3 regions of the Staphylococcus ureilyticus genome follow, and region 3 is predicted to be linked to each of the others. Evidence: riboswitches for the same ligand, from Rfam matches in the RefSeq annotation. Region 3 holds a riboswitch; each other region holds the start of a gene.
The links. A riboswitch is a leader RNA that binds a small molecule or an ion and turns the genes downstream of it on or off. The one in region 3 is predicted to bind S-adenosylmethionine.

Region 1: linked by a shared signal. The riboswitch ahead of MUA21_RS09865 (Na+/H+ antiporter NhaC family protein) and the one ahead of MUA21_RS03015 (methionine ABC transporter ATP-binding protein) in region 3 are both predicted to bind S-adenosylmethionine.
Region 2: linked by a shared signal. The riboswitch ahead of metX (homoserine O-acetyltransferase MetX) and the one ahead of MUA21_RS03015 (methionine ABC transporter ATP-binding protein) in region 3 are both predicted to bind S-adenosylmethionine.

What each region holds. Positions count from the first base shown of each region.
Region 1 is NZ_CP094825.1:1,964,769-1,969,064, forward strand. Features, by position in the region: gene MUA21_RS09860 (SRPBCC family protein) at 1-201, opposite strand, end outside; gene MUA21_RS09865 (Na+/H+ antiporter NhaC family protein) at 449-1,735, opposite strand; SAM riboswitch class I at 1,849-1,949, opposite strand; gene MUA21_RS09870 (flavin reductase family protein) at 2,036-2,647, opposite strand; gene MUA21_RS09875 (SDR family oxidoreductase) at 2,751-3,632, opposite strand; gene MUA21_RS09880 (amidohydrolase) at 3,711-4,296, opposite strand, start outside.
Region 2 is NZ_CP094825.1:13,958-18,253, forward strand. Features, by position in the region: gene serS (serine--tRNA ligase) at 1-351, shown strand, start outside; gene MUA21_RS00055 (AzlC family ABC transporter permease) at 802-1,497, shown strand; gene MUA21_RS00060 (AzlD domain-containing protein) at 1,494-1,823, shown strand; SAM riboswitch class I at 1,951-2,051, shown strand; gene metX (homoserine O-acetyltransferase MetX) at 2,113-3,081, shown strand; gene MUA21_RS00070 (DUF2232 domain-containing protein) at 3,361-4,287, shown strand.
Region 3 is NZ_CP094825.1:612,622-616,917, reverse strand. Features, by position in the region: gene MUA21_RS03025 (MetQ/NlpA family ABC transporter substrate-binding protein) at 140-955, opposite strand; gene MUA21_RS03020 (methionine ABC transporter permease) at 974-1,669, opposite strand; gene MUA21_RS03015 (methionine ABC transporter ATP-binding protein) at 1,662-2,687, opposite strand; SAM riboswitch class I at 2,769-2,874, opposite strand; gene MUA21_RS03010 (thioredoxin family protein) at 2,928-3,227, opposite strand; gene MUA21_RS03005 (toprim domain-containing protein) at 3,224-3,616, opposite strand; gene gcvH (glycine cleavage system protein GcvH) at 3,865-4,245, opposite strand.

The sequences.
Region 1 (4,296 bases), 1.3 Mb from region 3:
TTTACGAACATCAATAATTTCATAGCTTCCGTTTTGTACAGCGTCTATCTCTATTGATTTATTCGTTCGTTCAGTTGTCATAAACCATTGTTTAAGAAATCGTTGCTCAGTCCAAGCTTGATATACTAATTCAGGTTCAACTTTAAACAGTCTTTCCAACTGAATTTCTACGTTTTCATTTTCCACATTATATCTAGCCATGATTGTTCACCTACTTTCACTCTTATAACTATTCTAACTCATTATACTAGACTTCTAAACAATAATACTATGAAATTCAACTTTCCTTTATATCCCCTTTAAAAGTGATAACCTATTTATTCTATCGTTATTAATCAGTAAACGTCAAAATTTCCCCTTTTTTAATACTATCTTACTTCTTAAAAAAGAGGACAAACAGTCTATATCAAATAATATAAACTGTTGCCCTTTCTTTTAATCAACTTTTTTATTTTAATCTTGGTAATCTAAAGAAAATTGCAATTAGGCCACAAACACCTAGAATGATCGGATAAATTGAATACGGCATTAATGAAACTGGTGAGATAGACGCAACGCCTGCTGCTGCTATAACTTGCGGACTATAAGGTAATAAACCTTGGAAACAGCTCGCAAATATATCTAAAACACTTGCAGATTTCCTAGGATCAATCTCGTATTCATCTGCAATATCTTTAGCTAAGGGGCCTGCCATTAATATAGAAATTGTATTATTGGCAGTCGAAATATCCGCAGCACTCACAAGTCCCGCTATACCTAATTCTGCACCGCGTTTTGATTTAACCCTATTGCGTACAAAATTTAATAGCCAAGTGATACCACCATTATGTTGTATCAATGCTACAAGTCCGCCAATTAAAAGTGCAATAATCGCAATATCCTCCATACCAACAATTCCTTTTGAGATTGAACTAAGCAAGCCTGACCAGTTGAATGATCCATCAACCAGTCCAATAATCGCAGATAATACGGTACCACCAATCAACACTATAATTACATTTATACCTGCCAGTGCTAAAATCAGTACCAATAAGTATGGAATAACTTTAATAAAGTTATAGTCATATGATTTCGTAGTATCTATCTGAGCACCATGCGTTAAAAACCAAAGTACTATAACAGTAAATAGCGCACCTGGTAATACAATCTTTATGTTCACCTTAAACTTATCGCTCATTTTAGTTTTTTGAGTACGAACAGCGGCAATTGTAGTATCCGAAATCATTGATAAATTATCACCAAACATTGCGCCACCAACGACAGTAGCCATTGTTATCGCTGCAGATACATCCGTCGCCTGACTCAAACCAAAACCAACCGGCGCTATAGCTGCAACTGTACCGACTGAAGTACCCATTGAAAGTGATACAAACATACAAATGATAAATAAACCGACGATAATTAAGTTTTCTGGAATAAAGGATAGTCCTAAATTTACCGTCGACTTGACTCCCCCCATATCTGCTGTAGTTTGAGAAAATGCACCCGCAAGTAGAAATATTAACATCATCAAAATAATATTTGAATGTCCAGCGCCTTTAGTAAATACATCTACTTTTTTAGAAAATGTTTCTTTTTTATTTATCAACAAACCCACAATGGATGCGATAATAATTGCAACATTGAGTGGCATTATTGAAAAGTCACCAGTAATAACGCCCACACCTAAAAATATACCTACAAAAATGATTAATGGCACAAGCGCCCATGCGTTACCTTTTTTATTTTCCGTCATACAAAACCAACTTTCTTTATCATTACTTTTTTAGTCAATCATTCATTTTGCTTACCATAAAAAATAAAAAACTCTTTTCTCATAGAAGAAAAGAGTAAATCGATACATCTTTAATCTTATCTTCTAGCACACTTTATGCTACTGGAATTGGCACACGCATTACCATGTTGCCGAAGTTTCAATGGGCCAGTCCCTCCACTTCTCTAGATAAGCTATTTTATTTATTTTATAACAGTACACTATTCATGCCACTTCGTCAATTATATAATCATAATATGAAATGATATTTTACTTCAAAGGTTATTCCGTTGGCCGAACAATCGTAAATGTATCACCAATCGTGGCATAATCATTTCCAGCTAAACGGCACACGGCTTCTAGTGCCTGTGCATTAATCTTACTGTCTTCAAAATACACGTTTTCATTAATATGAAACATCACGACTTCTCCAATGATTAGATCTGACCCCTCATCAGTATCTCCTAATGATATAATCCGCTCTAATTTACATTCCATACGTATTTTCGCCTGTTCAATACCAGGTACAGTTATCAGTTCTGAGTCGACAAGGGTTAACGCTGTTCGTTCTAATTCATTTTCAGTACGATCCAATGGTGCAGCTGTACGGTTAATTTGCTCTACGTTTGTTTCATCAGTGATATGTACTACAAAATTTTCAGTCTCTTCAATATTAAGTGAAGTGTCTTTACGTTTACCTTCTGAGCGTCCTGTAGAAATCATAATCATCGGTGGTGCACTGTTCACCACGTTAAAAAAACTGAACGGTGCCGCATTTAACTTACCATTTTTATCTTGAGATGTCACAAAGGCTATTGGCCTAGGTATGACACTACCACTCAATAATTTATAGTTTTGTCTTTTAGACAATTCACTTGCTTTAAAATGTTTCACAAAAATTCACTTTCCTTTCATAAATAAAAAGTGGCTATGTCAAAATGTAAGTGCATAACTGTTCATTTAAGCACGAATCACTTTGAAATAGCCATCTATCAAATTAATCTAATTGTGTACCACCTGTAACCCCGTATACTTGGCCAGTAGTGTAACTTGATTCATCAGCTGCTAAATGAACATAAACGCCTGCTAATTCTACAGGTTGACCTGCTCTGCCAAGCACTTCTTTTTGTCCAAATGTTGGAATTTTGGATTGTGGTTGTCCACCTGATATTTGAAGTGGTGACCAAAATGGTCCTGGTGCAACACAGTTAACACGGATGCCTTTAGCTCCTAGTTCTTCAGACAAACTTTTAGTTAGCGATATGATTGCAGCTTTTGATGCTGCATAATCATGTAAAATTGGACTTGGGTTATAACCTTGTACCGATGACGTTGTCGTAATTGTAGCACCTGGTTCAAGATAATCAATCGCTTTTTGTACAGTCCAAAATATTGGATACACATTCGTTTCAAAGGTTTCAGTAAATGACGCTGTATCGAAGCCCTTTAGTGTATCTCTATATTGTTGATGTCCAGCTACGAGTGTAACATTGTCTAATCCACCTAACGCGTGATATGCACGTTCTACTAACTCATAATTGAATTGTTCATTGCGTAAATCACCCGGTATTAGCACAGCTTGTTGTCCTGCCGATGTAATAACTTCTTCTACTTCTTCAGCATCTTCTTGTTCTGATGGCAAGTAATTGATTGCAACATCAGCACCTTCTTTAGCATACGCAATAGCTGCTGCTCTACCAATAGCTGAATCTCCACCTGTTACTAACATCTTTAAACCTTTCAATCTACCATAACCGGTATAAGAAGTTTCTCCACAATCTGGTTTAGGGTTCAGATCTTTTTGTAAACCTGGAACGGGTTGCTCTTGTTTTGGAAAATCTGCATTTGAATATTTCTTTCTAGGATCTTGAGACGCCATGCTTAATCCTCCTCAAAAAATAATGGTTGTAATTATTTTTTACCCAAATTAAATCGCCCATAACACAAGATTATATTTTTAAGTTTCGTTCAATAATTTCTGTACAAATGTTACAAAGTAATCTGGTACTTTTTCTAAAATGCGTTCATCGGGATCATATTTGGGGTGATGTAAATCATAGTCACTATTAGATCCAATAAAAACAAATACACTTGGATACTTGTTGGCAAACCCAGAAAAATCTTCACCAATAGTTAATGGCTGTTCCATTATATTCACATTGTAACCTACTTGTTTAGCAACGTTAATTGCATCGTCTGTTAATTTTTCGTCATTGATTACTGCGCCTGGTAATCGTATATATTGTGTTTCAATTTCAACATCAAATACTTCTGCCAATCCACTCCCAATTTCTCTCAATCTCTTCTCAATGAATGTGCGAATACCTTCATCAAAACTTCTCACTGTACCTTGTACATAAGCTTGATCTGCAATAACATTCCATGTATTACCACAAGATACTTCTCCAATCGTTACGACTGCATTATCAAAAGCAGATAAATTTCTGCTGACGATGGATTGAACACTATTGATTAATTGACCTAACACGATGACTGGATCATTACCTTGTTCAGGCTTTGCTGCATGTGCACCTTTACCCTTA
Region 2 (4,296 bases), 600 kb from region 3:
GGCTTACCGTATCGTAGAGTTATTTTATGTACAGGTGACATAGGCTTTGGCTCAAGCAAAACGTATGACTTAGAAGTATGGTTACCAAGCTATAATGAGTACAAAGAAATCAGCTCTTGTTCAAATATTACTGATTTCCAAGCACGTCGTTCTAATATTCGTTTTAAACGTGAGAAAACAGCAAAACCAGAATTAGTGCACACATTGAATGGAAGTGGTTTAGCAGTAGGTCGTACATTTGCTGCAATCGTAGAAAACTATCAAAATGAAGATGGTTCAGTCACTATTCCAGATGCGTTAGTACCATATATGGGTGGTAAAACAGTGATACACCCAGTTAAAGAAAAATAGAAATCGTTTAAATGAATTCATCAGCGATATTTGAGAAAGTTTAAATATTAAACTTTCAAAATAGTGGTTACAAGTTAATACTGAAGTGCAAGTAGAGGTTGAGATAAATGAATGTCTCAACCTCTCATTTTATATGAATAATGAATTATAAGGCTTTTGATTTATTAAATGGCTTAATATTTTTAAAGAAAAGAAAGGGTAGGGGAGGTGTTAAATATCCCAGTTTTCAGTTTTTTAAATTTGTAAAATGACTTATTTTATTCAAATGATAAGGGGTGAGTCTAAAATAATAACACAATATTCCGAAATCTAAAATGCTGGTTTAACGGGATTTTTAGACATCGGTAAGTCTTAGGTCATACATACATAAGTCTAAAGATGTTGGATATGTCTTTTGCTTTGTATTAAACTAGTTCTATTATTTTTATAAAATGTTTGGGAGGTGGCATGATGACAACACATCTAACTTTTAAGCAAGGTGTAAAAGAATGTGTACCGACTTTGTTAGGTTATGCTGGTGTTGGTCTTTCCTTTGGTATTGTTGCAGTGGCTTCGGGTTTCAATTTAATTGAAATTATTTTATTATGTTTACTTATTTATGCAGGCGCAGCACAATTCATTATTTGTGCATTAGTCATTGCTGGAACTCCAATTTCTGCAATTGCCTTAACGACATTTATTGTGAATTCTAGGATGTTTTTATTAAGTATGACCTTAGCACCAAGTTATAAAGGATATGGGTTTTGGAATCGTATAGCCATATCTTCTCTGATTACAGATGAAACATTTGGTGTCGCTATTACACCACATCTAAAAGGTGAAAAAATCAATGATCGTTGGCTACATGGATTAAATATCACTGCATATTTATTTTGGACATTTGCTAGTGTTGTTGGTGCTATTTTTGGTAAATACATAACGAATCCCGATGCATTTGGGTTAGATTTTGCTATTACTGCAATGTTTATATTCCTAGCTGTTTCACAATTCGATGCTATTAAGCAGTCACAAGTTAAAACATATTTAGTATTAATTGTTTGTGTAATTTTGTTAATGCTTATTTTAAGTTTCTTTATGCCTTCATACGTAGCAATCATCATAGCGTCGACAATTACTGCGGGATTAGGGGTGGTGATCGATAAATGACAACGACATTACATATGTTATTAATTATTGTTTTATGCGGTGTGGTAACGTGGTTGACACGTATTATACCGTTTATATTAATTACAAAAATCAAACTATCTGAGACAGTCGTAAAGTGGCTCTCTTTCATTCCCATTACATTATTTACTGCATTGATTGTAGACGGCGTACTAGAACAACATGAAGGCTCAATGCTTTATAGTGTTAATTTGCCGTTTTTAGTAACGATGCTTCCAACCATAATCATTGCTATCATTACAAGGAGTTTAACGATTACGATTGTCAGTGGAATTTTAATAATGGCAATTTTAAGATGGATATTTTAAAGATATTATTGAAGTGACTCCCATTATCCGTTAAAATAGTAATAATTAGAATATTTTGATAATTTTAATGAAATACTTGTTAAAATGGATATTTGATTTATGCACAGCTTTTTACAATTAAAATTAAATCTTATTTCGAGAAGCAGAGGGACTTGGCCCAATGAAGCTTCAGCAACCGACTTTAATAAGCACGGTGCTAATACCAACGATTCGCTCGAATAATAAGTATTGTAACTTCTTACTTATTATAAATAGGTGAGAAGTTTTTTTACTAAGTAGGAGGTAAATGATGACAAATTATACGGTTGATACATTAGAATTGGGACCATTTACAACTGAATCAGGTGAAACGATTTTAAATTTAAAATTACGTTATGAACATGTAGGATATGAAGGACAGCCACTTGTGCTTGTATGCCATGCACTGACTGGTAATCATTTGACCTATGGTACGGATGACAATCCTGGTTGGTGGAGAGAGATTATAGATGGGGGATACATGCCTATACATGATTATCAATTTTTAACATTTAACGTGATCGGTAGTCCGTATGGTTCCAGTTCGCCATTAACAGATGCTGATTTTCCTAAGCATTTAACATTGCGTGATATTGTCAATGCAATCGAATTAGGTATTCAAACATTAGGGTTTGATCGAATTAGTATTTTAATCGGTGGGTCTTTAGGAGGTATGCAAGCGCTGGAATTATTGTATAATCATAAATTTGAAGTAGATAAAGCAGTGATTTTAGCTGCGACTGATAAGACTTCCTCATATAGTCGTGCATTTAATGAAATTGCGAGACAGGCGATTCGATTAGATCATGGTGAAGGTATGAGCATAGCAAGGCAGCTTGGTTTCTTAACGTATCGCTCCTCCAAAAGTTATGATAGACGATTTACACCTGATCAAGTTGTAAACTACCAGAAACATCAGGGGAACAAGTTTAAAAAGCATTTTGACCCATTGAGTTATTTAAGCCTGCTAGACGTCTTAGATAGCCACGATATAGATAGAGATCGTACTGATGTAGATGAAGTGTTTGGACGTCTGGATACTAAGGTTATGACTATGGGCTTTACGGATGATTTGTTATATCCAGACGATTTAGTATATGCCACAGGTGCGCGATTTAAATATCACAAGCATTGCTTTGTGCCAGATAATGTAGGACATGATGGTTTCTTATTGAACTTTAATGATTGGGCACCTAATTTATATCATTTTTTAAAAGTTTCTAAGTTCAAAAGAAAATAACGATATGATTTATTTTAGTTCATTTTGTATGATAAGACGTCTAGGATAGTTATTTTATACTTTATGAAAGTTGAAATAACTGTTTTACTATGATGTCTTCTTTTTTTTATAGCGAGCAAAATATGAAATTTGAAGTTGGAATCAACGACGGAAATGCAATTTAAAAAGGCGTTCGTTTTCAGATATTGGCCCCGATATTGAACTTCTGACAAAAAGAATTGTCAATAATTGTATAAAAGTTTTAAAGAGGTTAAAATAATAAACATAGACAAAAATTGTATAGGAGTGGCGAATTTGTTTTCTAAAATACATACTAAAGCCACTATACTTAGTGTAATTACGTTAATTATAGTTGCTTTAGCTTTACATATATTACCGATACTTGGACTCGTGTTGAGTTTATTTGCAACAATTCCAGGTATTATTTTATGGCATAAATCTGTAGAATCTTTTGGCTTAACGGCAGTCATTACAGTTGTGCTAACTACGTTATTAGGTAATATATTCGTGTTAAGTATCATGATCCTCTTGTTCGTAGTAAGTTTTGTAGTGGGTCAATTATTAAAAGAACGAACATCAAAAGAACGTATACTATATATAACAACGACTTTTATTAGTATTATTGCATTAATTGCATTTATGGTGTTACAAGCATCAAAAAAAATATCGAGTGCTGCTTCATTAATCAAACCGATTAAAGAACAGATGTATCACATAATTTCCAGCGCTTCAGTCAACGCAGATTATAAACAAATGTTTGAAGAGGCTTTCCGCCAATCAGCAGTACAACTACCAAGTTATATAATCATTGGCGTATTTCTACTTATATTAATCAATTTAATTATCACTTTTCCAATCTTGCGTAAATTCAAAATCGCTACACCCATATTCAAACCATTATATGCTTGGCAAATGAAGCGTTCTGTCTTATGGATGTATATTATTGTATTAATTTGTGTTATGTTTTCAACGCAACCAAGTGCGTTTCAAACGATCGTCTTAAACTTTGAAATTGTGTTATCATTATGTATGTACATTCAGGGGTTAAGTGTGATTCACTTTTTCGGAAAAGCGAAATCAATGCCGCCAGCACTTACAGTGATATTAATGGTAATAGGGACAATTTTAATGCCATTAACACATATTGTGAGTCTCCTGGGATTTGTAGATTTATGTATCAATTTAAAACGTATCATTAAAAAATGATTTGAGGTG
Region 3 (4,296 bases):
TCAAATTTGGGCGTATTTTTTATGCTTTAAATTCGATAATTTGCACACACTGCCCTTTTTATGCCCTTTTTCTAATTAAAACCAAACAAAAAGAATCCTAAAACCATTGCGGTTAAAGGATTCTTTGCATAATATAACATTATTTTGCTGGTACTACGGCTCCGTCATATTTTTTATTGATGTAATCTTTAATTTCTTTAGACTGTAATACATCCATCAACGCTTTAATTTTTTTGTCGTCTTTATGGCCTTCTTTTACACCAATCAAGTTAGCATATGGATTATCTTTTGCTTTTTCTAAAACAATTGAATCATTTTTAGGACTTAATTTTTGATCAATTGCGAAGTTTGAATTGATGATTACTGCGTCAGCATCTTCTTTTTGATAAATCTTAGGTAAGTATTCTGCCGATTGTTTATTATTAAATTTGATATCTTTTTTATTTTCTACGATGTCATCAAATTTAGCATCTTCAGTTTTAACACCTTTTTTAATTTTAATTAATCCAGCGTCAGAGAAGAATTTTAAGAAACGTCCTTCTTCTGCAGGGTTGTTTGAAACATAAACAGTAGCACCTTTTGGTAATTCTTTTAAACTTTTATATTTCTTTGAGTAAACAGCCATAGGTTCTAAATGTACATTTCCTGCTGACTCAATTTTATAGTTTTTGTCTTTCTTTTCAGTATTTAGATAAGGCGTATGTTGAAAGAAGTTTGCATCTAACTCACCTTTATCTAATAATTTGTTAGGTGTTGTATAATCGTTAATCGTTTTAATTTTTAAGTCATAACCTTTATCTTTTAGAATTGGTTTTGCTTTTTCTAATATTTCAGCATGTGGTGCCGGAGAAGCGCCAACTGTAATTGTCTTATCTTTACCTCCGCCGCCATTACCACAAGCAGCTAATACTAATGCTAAAGCGATGATTGAAGCTAAACTAAATAATTTTTTCATATAATTGTCCCCTTTAACTTAACGTTTATCTATTTTATTAGTAACTTGATCTCCAATAAATTGGATGATAAAAACAATAATTAAGATTAAAATTGTAGAAACGAATATGACATCGTTTTGGTTTCGTGTGAAGCCAGTTAGGTATGCTAAGTTACCCAGACCTCCAGCTCCAATCACACCAGCTACTGCAGTAGATCCTACTAATGCTATTGCTGTTACAGTTATTCCAGATATTAATGCTGGCATAGCTTCAGGTAACAACACTTTCTTAACTACTGTCCATGTTGTAGCTCCCATTGACCAAGCCGCTTCTATAACACCCTTGTCTATTTCTTTAAAAGCAATTTCCACTAATCTGGCGTAGAATGGTGCTGCACTGATAATTAGTGCAGGTAAAGCACCTGTTGGACCACTAATTGTTCCAAGTACTAAACTCGTAAATGGTATAAGTAGTAAAATTAAAATAATGAATGGTATTGCTCTGAATAAATTCACAATAAACGATACGACACTGTAAAACACTCTAGCTACTGGTGATTGGCTTTTAGCAGATAAGAATAAAAGCACACCAAGTATCAAACCAAAAATAAAAGCAAATATTGTAGAAATCAATGTCATATAAATTGTTTCATATGTAGCTAACCAAACTTCATCCCAACTTACATTAGGCATTGTTAGCATTTCCTGTAGAATCTCGCCGAATGAACTACCCATGCTTTAACACCTCCACAGAAACATGTTGTGCTGCTAAATCATTTTTGAACTTTTCGAATTTTTCAGAATTCACATCTAATAAATGTAATACTAAAAATCCTAGAGCACCATCCTTAGTATGCTTAATATTTGCTTCAAGAATATTAACATCTATATTATGTGTCTTTGTTATGTATGATACCAATGGTTCAGTTGTATTATTTCCTGTAAAATTCAATCGTACGATATAAGCAGTTTCATCTAATTCGATTAATTCAGAAATAGACTCATCAAACTCATCATTTAAGTCCTCTTTCACAAAGCGTTTTGTTACTTCATGCTGTGGATTTTCGAAAACATTTGACACTTGTCCTTGTTCAATGACGCGACCATTTTCCATTACTGCCACTTCATCACAAATACGTCTTATGACCTGCATTTCATGTGTGATAATAACTATTGTTAAATTTCTTTCTTCTTTAATTTTTAACAATAATTCTAGTATTTCATCCGTTGTTTGCGGATCTAACGCACTTGTAGCTTCATCGCAAAGTAAAACATTAGGTTCATTTGCTAACGCACGGGCAATACCTACACGTTGCTTTTGTCCACCCGATAACTCTGATGGATAAGCGTTTTCTCTACCCTTTAGTCCTACCAATTCCACCAGTTCAATCGCTCTTTTTTTGGCTTCATTGCGTGATACACCAGCAATTTCTAATGGAAAAGTAATATTATTTAAAACATTACGTGACCACAATAGATTAAAATGTTGAAAAATCATGCTCACTTTTTGACGTTTTTTTCTCAATTCTGATTTTGATAATTTCCCAATCGTATCTCCATCAATGATGACATCTCCTGAAGTTGGTTGTTCAAGATTATTTAAAAGTCTTATCAAAGTACTTTTACCTGCACCTGAAAAACCAACCACACCAAAAATCGAGCCTGATTGAATACTTAAATCAACATGATCTACTGCTAACACATCGTGTTTTTTCGTCTTGTATCTCTTAACGATTTGATTTAATTCAATCATTGTCGTTTCCTCCTTGTATTGCTCATTCAATTAAAAAATGCTTTCTCTTTTCACTGAAGAATAGAGAAAGCAATGTCGCTTCTCTCATCTTCTAAAGTTTATCTACTTTATGTGAATTGGCACCATTTCTATTACAGACGGTTGCCGGGCTTCATAGGGCACATCCCTCCACCTCTCGTGATAAGAGTACATTATTTAATTATCCATAATCCTACCATTGTACTAAAGATTCGTCAATAATTATTTTAAATTTTCTAACAAATAAGGCACTGATTGAAATGCATAAATTCTTTTTTGTTCTTCACCTTTAGACATAAGCATAAGTATCGGTACCGATTGTATCTCATGTTGTTGACTAAAATCAGGATGAAAATTTAAATCTATTTTAGTAATTGGTAATTTTAAAATTTCATTCGCAATATCTAACATGCGTTCTGACACTTTACATGTGCCACAAGTTGGCGTATAACCAAAAATTAGATATTTCTCTTTATCTACGTGTTCGAAAACATTAACACGCGTTTCATTCTTTACATTCATGTTAATAAACTGACCCTTTCAGCAATATAATCTAATTTGGCTTTTGCTACTTTTTCTTCATCTTTCACTATAAAACCATGTTTTGCTAACACTTTTGACAAATAGGCTTTAGGGCATCTCGCTACTTCACCATATTGTTTCTCTATGCGAATATGTTTACTTTCACTTAAATATTTTTTGAACCATTTACGTATCTTTTCACCTTCATCATCTGCATCCGCAAGCACATAAACTTGCTTGTCGTATAACGATTCTATCATCTCATCTAACTTATCAATTCCCATAGTACCGTTTGTACAAATGATTTCAATCGGTTGGTCAATCACCTGCTTCACCCGTTTCTTGTCTGTTTTACCTTCGACAATTATAACTTGGTTTAATATCGCCATGACAGTCACCTCTAAATGTGATAGTAAATTCAATTTTATATTTAGTTCTACACCATACATTATCAACATAAACATTTATTATAGTTTCTTATTAAAATCTTATAATTGAACCATTCATTTGTCACCATTGAACTTTTTAATGTTTTTGATACTTCAAAATCAATTAATATATTCAAGTGAAATTTAATCTTTTGTTATAGAAAAATAAAAACTCCATGATATATCGTATCGTGGAGTTTGATTTCATATTATTCACCGATCATTTCAGAATATTGGTCAGCTGACATTAACTCGTCTAATTGACTTTCATCGCTTAACTCAACTTTAACCATCCATGCTTTTTCGTATGGTGATTCATTAACGAATTCTGGACTATCTTCTAGTTCATCATTTGTTTCTACAACTTTTCCTGAAACAGGTGCATAAAGTTCTGAAACTGTTTTCACTGATTCAACACTGCCAAAAGATTCACCTTCATCAATATCGTCATCAGTTTCAGGCAATTCAACGAATACGATATCACCTAATTCACTTTGCGCATACTCAGTGATACCAATTGTTACTGTATTTCCTTCAATTTTTACCCATTCATGTTCTTTAGAATATTTTAATTCGCTTGGTACTGCCACGAGAATCCCCTCCTAAATGTTTTTACATATTCATGATGCCATATGAAAGGC